2 regions of the Streptomyces sp. NPDC015661 genome follow, and region 1 is predicted to be linked to the other one. Evidence: riboswitches for the same ligand, from Rfam matches in the RefSeq annotation. Region 1 holds a riboswitch; the other holds the start of a gene.
What was found. A riboswitch is a leader RNA that binds a small molecule or an ion and turns the genes downstream of it on or off. The one in region 1 is predicted to bind glycine.

Region 1 (4,406 bases):
CCAGACCCAGGATCGTGTCGCCGGGCTGGGCGATCGCGAAGAGGGCGGCCTGGTTCGCGGAGGCGCCGGAGTGCGGCTGGACGTTGGCGTACTCGGCGCCGAACAGGTCCTTGATCCGGTCGATGGCGATCTGCTCGGCCACGTCGACGTGCTCGCAGCCGCCGTAGTAGCGGCGGCCCGGGTAGCCCTCGGCGTACTTGTTGGTGAGGACGGAGCCCTGGGCCTCCATGACCGCGACCGGAGCGAAGTTCTCCGAGGCGATCATCTCGAGGGTGGACTGCTGACGGCGGAGCTCGGCGTCGACGGCGGCGGCGACGTCGGGGTCCAGCTCGTGGAGGGGAGTGTTCAGAAGCGACATGAATCGATCCCTAGGGGGTCTCGGGCCCGGTCTCAGTTCCCGGCGGAGAACTTCGTGTACTCGTCGGCGGAGAGCAGGTTCTGCGGCTCGTCCGTGACGCGCACCTTGAACAGCCAGCCACCCTCGAACGGAGCCGTGTTCACCAGGGACGGGTCGTCCACCACGTCCTGGTTGGCCTCGACGACCTCGCCCGTGACGGGGGAGTAGAGGTCGCTGACGGACTTCGTCGACTCCAGCTCGCCACAGGTCTCGCCCGCGGTGACGGTGTCGCCGACGGCGGGGAGCTGGGCGTAGACGACGTCACCGAGCGCGTTGGCCGCGAACTCCGTGATGCCGACCGTCGCGACGCCGTCCTCGGCGGCCGACAGCCACTCGTGCTCCTCGGTGTAGCGCAGCTCGTTGGGGTTGCTCATGACCTGATTCTCCTGGATCGGGGGAGTACTGATGAACGTGGGTCTTACGGGGTGAGACGCGGAGTGAGACGAGTTCGTCACTTCTGGCGCTTGTAGAAGGGCAGCGCCACGACCTCGTAGGGCTCGTGGGTGCCGCGGATGTCCACGCCCACACCCGGGGTGCCGGGCGTGGCGTGCGCCGCGTCCACGTAGGCCATCGCGATCGGCTTTCCGAGGGTCGGGGACGGGGCACCGGAGGTGACCTCGCCGATGACCTCGCCGTCCTTGACGACCTGGAAGCCGGCGCGCGGGACCCGGCGGCCCTCGGCGACCAGGCCGACGAGCTTGCGCGGCGGGGCGGACTCGGCGCGCTCGGCGGCCTTCTCCAGGGCCTCGCGGCCGACGAAGCGGCCCTCGTTGGTCGTCTTCTCGAACTTCACGACCCGGCCGAGGCCGGCGTCGAAGGGGGTGAGGGCGGTCGTCAGCTCGTGGCCGTACAGCGGCATGCCCGCCTCCAGGCGGAGCGTGTCGCGGCAGGACAGGCCGCAGGGGATGAGGCCGACCGGGGCACCGGCCTCGGTCAGGGCCTTCCAGACGCCCTCGGCGTGCTCGGGCTTCAGGAACAGCTCGAAGCCGTCCTCGCCGGTGTAGCCGGTGCGGGCGATCAGCGCGGGGACGCCGGCGACCGTGCCGGGCAGGCCGGCGTAGTACTTGAGGCCGTCCAGGTCGGCGTCGGTGAGCGACTTCAGGATGCCGGGGGACTCCGGGCCCTGGACCGCGATCAGGGCGTACGCGTCGCGGTCGTCGCGGACCTCGGCGTCGAAGCCGTCGGCGCGGGCCACCAGGGCGTCCAGGACGATCTGGGCGTTGGAGGCGTTGGCGACGACCATGTACTCCGTCTCGCCGAGGCGGTAGACGATCAGGTCGTCGAGGATGCCGCCGTCCTCCTGGCAGATCATCGTGTAGCGGGCGCGGCCGTTGCCCACGGTCGAGATGTTGCCGACGAGGGCGTGGTCGAGGAGCTCCACGGCCTGCGGGCCCGTGACGGTGATCTCGCCCATGTGGGAGAGGTCGAAGAGGCCGGCCTTGGTGCGGACGGCGTTGTGCTCGTCGCGCTCGCTGCCGTACCGCAGCGGCATGTCCCAGCCGGCGAAGTCGGTCATGGTCGCGCCCAGCGAACGATGCAGGGCATCGAGGGCGGTCAGGCGGGGGGCAGTGCTCATGGGGTGGCTCCCGGGTCCCAAGGGCGTGATCGGTGACGAAAACACATGACGGGCGAGGACGTCCTCCCCATCTGTCATGGAACCTGAGAGGTTCACCGAGAGCATCTCGTCACCGAGGGATCGGCGCCGGGATATCGGCTTGCACCTTGGGTGGGGACACGACAGGTGTCCCGCTTTTCAGATCTGCCTCATCCACGCGGTACGGGGCCTGAGAGATTCAAGGGAGGGTCTTGCTCCTTCGGCGCCCGGACGCGCTCGGCGGTCCGGAACTCTCCCGCGCGGATTCGAGCGGCCGGTATGCGATTGTGCGGCGACTGTGCGCGCCTGGCGCGGACATCATTGCATGCGGTGTCGGCGGGGCAAATCGCTTGTGTCGCATTACCGATTCTTTACACTTCGTGGGCAAGGGTCTCCTCAGGTCTCCTGAGACCCGACAGGGGGAGAGCGATGAGGATCCAGCACACCGGCGCATACGCCACGAGTACCGGCATACCGTCCCAGCGGGCCCGCGCCCGGAGCCGCCGCCGCGGCCGCCTGCTGCGGGACCTGCGCGAGCGCGGCGGCCGAGGCCCCCGCGCCCTCACCTACGCCGCCGGCGACCTCGTCGTCGTCTCCGGACTGCCCGGCAGCGGCAAGTCCACCCTGATGAAGCGCGCCGCCGAGGGCAGCGGCATCGACTCCCAGGACGCCCGCGAGCGCTGGGAGGCCCGCATGCCCCGCCTCCTCCCGTACGCCGTCTACCGCCCCCTGGTCCGGATCGCGCACTACGCCGGACTGCGCCGCGCCCTGCGCTCCGGCGCGAGCCTGATCGTCCACGACTGCGGCACCCAGTCCTGGGTGCGCGGCTGGCTCGCCCGCGAGGCGAGACGGCGCGGCCGCGCCCTGCACCTGGTCCTCCTCGACGTCACCCCGGACACCGCGCGGGCCGGCCAGGAGGCCCGGGGCCGGGGCGTCTCCACGTACGCCTTCGCGCGGCACCGGCGGGCCGTCGGCCGGCTCCTCCGGGCCGCCGAGTCCGGCAGCCTCCCGCACGGCTGCGCCTCGGCGACCCTCCTCGACCGGGACGCCGCCGACCTCCTCCGCAGGATCGGCTTCCGGGAGGCCGCCTGAAGCGGGTCCGTGCACGGGGGAGGCGTCCCGCCCCGTCCCGGGACGGGGCGGGACGCCCGTACCCTTCCCTTTTGGCCACGGCGGTGCCGGGGCGGCGTTAGGGTGCTGCCGGGCGGCCGGTGCGGCAGGCCGTGCGAGAAGGGGAAACGCGACCGTGGACGTGACGTGGCCGGGCAACGAGCTCGAAGAGGTCCTTGCCGCCTCACTCGGCAACCCCGAGGCGGGAGCCCGACTGGTCGAGGTGCTGGGCCGCAGCCCGGTCTGGGTGCCCCTGCCCAACGGCGGCGGCCCCGAGAGCCAGAACCTCGACCTCGCCACCATGGAGATCGAGGGCGCGGCCTTCGTCCCGGTCTTCAGCTCCGAGCAGCAGCTCCTCGCCTGTGTCGGCGACCACATGTCCTTCACCGTCGCCCCCGCCCGTGACTTCGCCCGCGGACTGCCCCCGCAGCTCGGCATCGCCGTGAACCCGGGCGGCACCGTCGGCGTGCCGCTGCCCCCGCCCGCCGTCGCCGAGCTCTGCCGCGCCGGCCGCACCCCGCTCGACGGCCCCGCCGCCGGCGGCCGCGTCCGCCTCTTCGAGCCCGACTGGCAGGACGACCCGGTCGACTTCCTCGCCGCCGCCTCCGCCGAGTTCGAGGCCACCGGAGTCGTCGTCACCGCCCGCCGCGCCCTCGCCAGCGTCGAGGGCACCGAACCGGCCCTCTTCATCGGCGTCGAGCTGGGCGGCTGGGACGGCGTCGACCGCAACGCCCCCCTGGACGCCCTCGGCCGCGCCCTCGGCCGGGTCGAGGTCGCCTGGCCGGTCAACCTCATCCTGCTCGACATGGCGCAGGACCCGGTCGGCGACTGGATGCTGGAGCGGGTTCGCCCCTTCTACCAGCGCGCCGCCGTGTGAGCGGCCCCCTGTTTAAGCTGAACTGACTCGATCGCTGGACAGACGTACGTGGTGGACGGAAGAGGGGCGGGACCCAGGGTGAGCGCGTCAGGCACCGCTTCGGCCGGGACGGTCGAGCACATGCTGCGCCAGGTGGCACCCGGACGCTACGACGCGTACGAGCAGTTGCTGCACGCCCTCGCCGACGGCGAGCTCTGGATGCTGCTCTGGCAGGGCGCGCCCGGCTCGCCCGACGCCCAGTACGGGAACATGGAGGTCGACGGCTTCGGCTACGCGCCCTGCGTCACCTCCCCCCAGGAGCTCGCCGCCTCCGGCTGGAACCGCGCCCACGAGCTCGTCACCGGCCGCGAGATCGCCCGCGCCCTCTACCCCGACCGCTGGGGTGTCTGGCTCAATCCGCACGCCCCCGGCGGCGGCGTCGGCATCCC
Region 2 (4,406 bases), on a different contig from region 1:
GCACCGTCGACGTACACCTGACCGCCGGCCTCGTGGACCTCGGCGCAGATGTCGGCGACGTGCTCCTCGAAGACGCCGTGCGTGGACGGGTAGGTGATCATCAGCACGGACAGCTCGTCGCGGTACTGGGCGATCTTGGCGCGCAGGTCCTCGACGTCGACCTCGCCGTCCTCCGCCGTCTTGACGACGACGACCTTCATGCCGGCCATCACCGCGGAGGCGGCGTTGGTGCCGTGCGCGGAGGACGGGATGAGGCAGATCGTGCGCTGCAGGTCGCCGTTGGCGCGGTGGTAGGCGCGGACGGCGAGGAGACCGGCGAGCTCGCCCTGCGAACCGGCGTTGGGCTGGATGGACACCTTGTCGTAGCCGGTGACCTCGGCGAGGCGGTCCTCCAGCTCGTTGATGAGCGTGAGGTATCCGGCGGCCTGGTCGACCGGCGCGAAGGGGTGGATCTGGCCGAACTCGGGCCAGGTCACCGGCTCCATCTCGGTGGTCGCGTTCAGCTTCATGGTGCAGGAGCCGAGCGGGATCATGCCGCGGTCGAGCGCGTAGTCGCGGTCCGCGAGCTTGCGCAGGTAGCGCAGCATCGAGGTCTCGGAGCGGTGCGCGTGGAAGACCGGGTGGGTCAGGTACGCGTCGGAGCGCAGCTGCCCGGCGGGAAGCGCGTCCTCGGTGACGGCGTCGAGGGCCTCGACGTCGGCCGTGACGCCGAAGGCACCCCAGACGGCGACGAGCTGCTCACGCCCGGTGGTCTCGTCGCACGAGACGGAGACGAGGTCGGCGTCGACGCGGTAGAGGTTCACCCCGGCCTCGCGGGCGGCGGCGACGACCTCGTCGGCCTTGCCGGGCACGCGGACGGTGAGGGTGTCGAAGTACGAACCGTGCACGACCTCGACGCCACCGGCGGTGAGACCGGCAGCGAGGATGGCGGCGTAGCGGTGCGTACGCTGCGCGATCTGCTTCAGGCCGTCGGGACCGTGGTAGACGGCGTACATGCCGGCCATGACGGCGAGCAGCACCTGAGCGGTACAGATGTTGCTGGTGGCCTTCTCGCGGCGGATGTGCTGCTCGCGGGTCTGCAGGGCCAGGCGGTAGGCGCGGTTGCCGTCGGCGTCGACGGAGACGCCCACGAGGCGGCCGGGCAGGGAGCGGGCGTGCTTGTCCTGGACGGCCATGTAGCCGGCGTGCGGGCCACCGAAGCCCATGGGAACGCCGAAGCGCTGCGTGGTGCCGACGGCGATGTCGGCGCCGAGCTCGCCGGGCGAGGTGAGCAGCGTGAGGGCGAGCAGGTCGGCGGCGACGGTGACGATCGCGCCGAGCTCGTGGGCGGCGTCGACCAGCGGCTTGATGTCGCGGACGGCACCGGAGGCGCCCGGGTACTGGATGAGCACACCGAAGACACCGCGCTCGGCGACCTCGGCGGGAATGCCCTCGCTCAGGTCGGCGACGACGACCTCGACACCGGTCGGCTCGGCGCGGGTCTCGATGACGGCGATGGTCTGCGGCAGGGCGTCGGCGTCGACGAGGAAGACGCCGTTCTTGACCTTGCCGACTCGGCGGGAGAGCGCCATGGCCTCGGCGGCGGCGGTGCCCTCGTCGAGGAGGGAGGCGCCGGAGGTGGGCAGACCGGTGAGGTCGGCGACCATGGTCTGGAAGTTGAGCAGGGCCTCCAGGCGGCCCTGGGAGATCTCGGGCTGGTACGGCGTGTAGGCCGTGTACCAGGCCGGGTTCTCCATGACGTTCCGGAGAATGACCGGCGGGGTGAAGGTCCCGTAGTAGCCGAGACCGATCATCGGGGCGAGGACCTGGTTGCGGTCGGCGAGCGTGCGCAGCTCGGCGAGAACCTCGGCCTCGGTGCGCGCGGCCGGCAGGCCCAGCGCCTCGGCGTTCTTGATGACGTCCGGCACCGCGGCGGCCGTGAGCTCGTCGAGCGAGCCGTAACCGACCTGGGCGAGCATCTTGGCCCGGGCCTCGGCGTCGGGTCCGATGTGCCGCTGCTCGAACGGGATGCCCTGTTCGAGCTCGGAGAGCGGAGTGCGGTTGGCGGTCATGTACGGAGGCCTCCTGGTCGTCACGACCTGCGAGGGGCACCACGGCGCGGGTACCCGGACGGCCTCCCCCTCTGTCATCTCAACCTGAGAGTTTCACCGGCACGCCTCGCGGCCCGCCGGCTTTCACCGTCGGTGAGAGCGGAATGCCGTCGGACATCCGCTCTGCTTTCCAGAGTGACCTCGTCCGCGCGGTACAGGGGCCTGAGAGATTCCGGGGAGGATTTGCTCCTTCGGCGCCCACCGGAAGGTTTCTCCGGGGGACTCTCCCGCACAGGGTCGACAGCCACAACCAGCCTACCAGCGAGGTTGCGGCTTCCATCGCTCAAGTGGCCGACATCCCAGATGTGCACTTTCGTAGGGGTGTAGAGCAGTTGCGACCAGTTGGAGGGACCGTGCAGACCGATATCGATCCGCGCAGCCTGATCGGCCGCAAGGCGTTCGACCGGAACGGGCAGAAGATCGGAACCGTGGACGAGGTGTACCTGGACGACGCGACCGGCATCCCGGAATGGGCCGCGGTCCGCACGGGCCTGTTCAGCAGGGACGCCTTCGTCCCCCTGGAGCCGAGCGCGCTGCTCGACGACGGCCTCCACATCCCGTACGAGAGGGCCCTGATCAAGGATGCCCCGGACTTCGGAGTGGGCCGCCACCTCTCGCCGGAGCAGGAACTCCAGCTGTACCGCCACTACAGCCTGACCCTCCCGCCGCCGCCCCCGGACACCCCGGACAAGGACTTCGGGCACCTGGCAGGCCAGGACGGCACCTGAACCCGCGGCAACACCCACCCACCCAGGGACCACCCCCGAAGGCCCACCAGGCACGCCGCAGGGGCCGACCGAGGGTCAAGCCCACAGGGCTACCAAGGACGCCGCCCAGACCGGCCTGAGGGCCGGCCCAGGGCCCGGGTGACGCACGGCTCCGAACGCCGCCGAGGGCGCTTTCCCGGCACAGGGGAGACCCGCACCTCTGCCCACCCAACCGCACGGTGGTGCGGATGGGAACAACAGCCCGGCCGCCAGGCCGGGAACAACGGCCCGGCCGCCAGGCCGGGAACAACGGCCCGGCCACCAGGCCGGGCACACCCCCCGCCAACGGCGCTCCACCCCCACGGGAGAACCCGCACCTCTGCGCACCAAGCCGCACGGGCGGGGCGGCTGAGCACCTCCAGCCCCGCCCCCAGCCCGGCCCCCGGGCCGCAAGGCCCACGGCCCACGGCCCACGGCCCACGGCCCACGGCCCACGGCCCACGGCCCACGGCCCCAGCCTCACGCCGCCGCATCCCCCCGCACCAGCGGCAACGGCTCCGACGGCTCCAGCTCCGGGTCGTCCACCGCGAAAGTCCGCACCCGCCCGGGCCCGGACCACGGCTCCTCGAACCGCACCGTGACCCGCCCGACCCCGCTCCCCTGGACCCACCCGGCCCCGTACACGGCGTGCCGTACGTCGTGTCCGGGCGCCCACACCCGCTCGGCGGCGGCCTCCGAAGCGGTGGAAAGCGCCGCCTCCACCTCCGCGGCCTCCTCGGGCGCGACCTCGTCCGCCGGCCGCTCCGAGGCCTCCGCCTGGGCGAAGAGATCCTCCTGCGTGTAGTCCGCCAGCCCGCTCACCCCGACCCCCAGCAAGCGCACGCCCCCCGTCGTGTCCACGGCCTCCAGGAGCCGCCCGGCGGCCTCCCGTACGACGCCCGGGTCGTCCGTCGGACCCCGCAGCGTCTCGGACCGGGTGAGCGTCGAGAAGTCGTACCGCCGCACCTTCAGGACGATGGTCCGCCCGGAGTGCCCGGAGGCCCGGAGCCGCCCCACGCACCGCTCCGCGAGCCGTTCGACCTCGATCCGGATCCGGACCCGGTCGTGGAGGTCCACGTCGAAGGTGTCCTCGACCGACACGGACTTGGCGTCCCGCTCGGCCACCACGGGCCGCTCGTCGTACCCCTGGGCCATCCGGTACAGCGAGGCCCCGTGCGCGCGTCCCAGGAGCCGTACGAGCTCGTCCTCGCCCGCTTCCGCGAGGTCGGAGACGGTGGTCATCCCGGCGCGCCGCAGATGCTCCCCGGTGGCCGGGCCGACCCCGGGCAGGATCCGTACCGATCGAGGCCCGAGCAGCTCCCGCTCGGTGCCGGGCTCGATGAGGACGAGCCCGTCCGGCTTGGCCTCCTCGGAGGCGATCTTCGCGATCATCTTGGAGCCGGCGAGCCCCACCGACCCGGTGAGCCCCGTCGTCGCGAGGATGTCGGCCCGCAGCCGCTCCCCCACGGCTCGCGCGCTCGCGCTGTCCTCGGCGACACCACCGGCTTCGAGGTCGACGAAGGCCTCGTCGAGGCTGAGGGGCTCGACGAGCGGGGAGAGCCGCCGGAGC

Region 2: linked by a shared signal. The riboswitch ahead of gcvP (aminomethyl-transferring glycine dehydrogenase) and the one ahead of gcvT (glycine cleavage system aminomethyltransferase GcvT) in region 1 are both predicted to bind glycine.

What each region holds. Positions count from the first base shown of each region.
Region 1 is NZ_JBIBST010000008.1:240,787-245,192, forward strand. It holds gene glyA (serine hydroxymethyltransferase) at 1-358, opposite strand, end outside; gene gcvH (glycine cleavage system protein GcvH) at 391-771, opposite strand; gene gcvT (glycine cleavage system aminomethyltransferase GcvT) at 849-1,973, opposite strand; glycine riboswitch at 2,161-2,260, opposite strand; gene ACF07V_RS23070 (AAA family ATPase) at 2,421-3,083, shown strand; gene ACF07V_RS23075 (enhanced serine sensitivity protein SseB) at 3,238-3,978, shown strand; gene ACF07V_RS23080 (enhanced serine sensitivity protein SseB C-terminal domain-containing protein) at 4,057-4,406, shown strand, end outside.
Region 2 is NZ_JBIBST010000011.1:9,331-13,736, reverse strand. It holds gene gcvP (aminomethyl-transferring glycine dehydrogenase) at 1-2,051, opposite strand, end outside; glycine riboswitch at 2,231-2,330, opposite strand; gene ACF07V_RS27830 (PRC-barrel domain-containing protein) at 2,444-2,818, shown strand; gene ACF07V_RS27825 (DNA polymerase IV) at 3,317-4,406, opposite strand, start outside.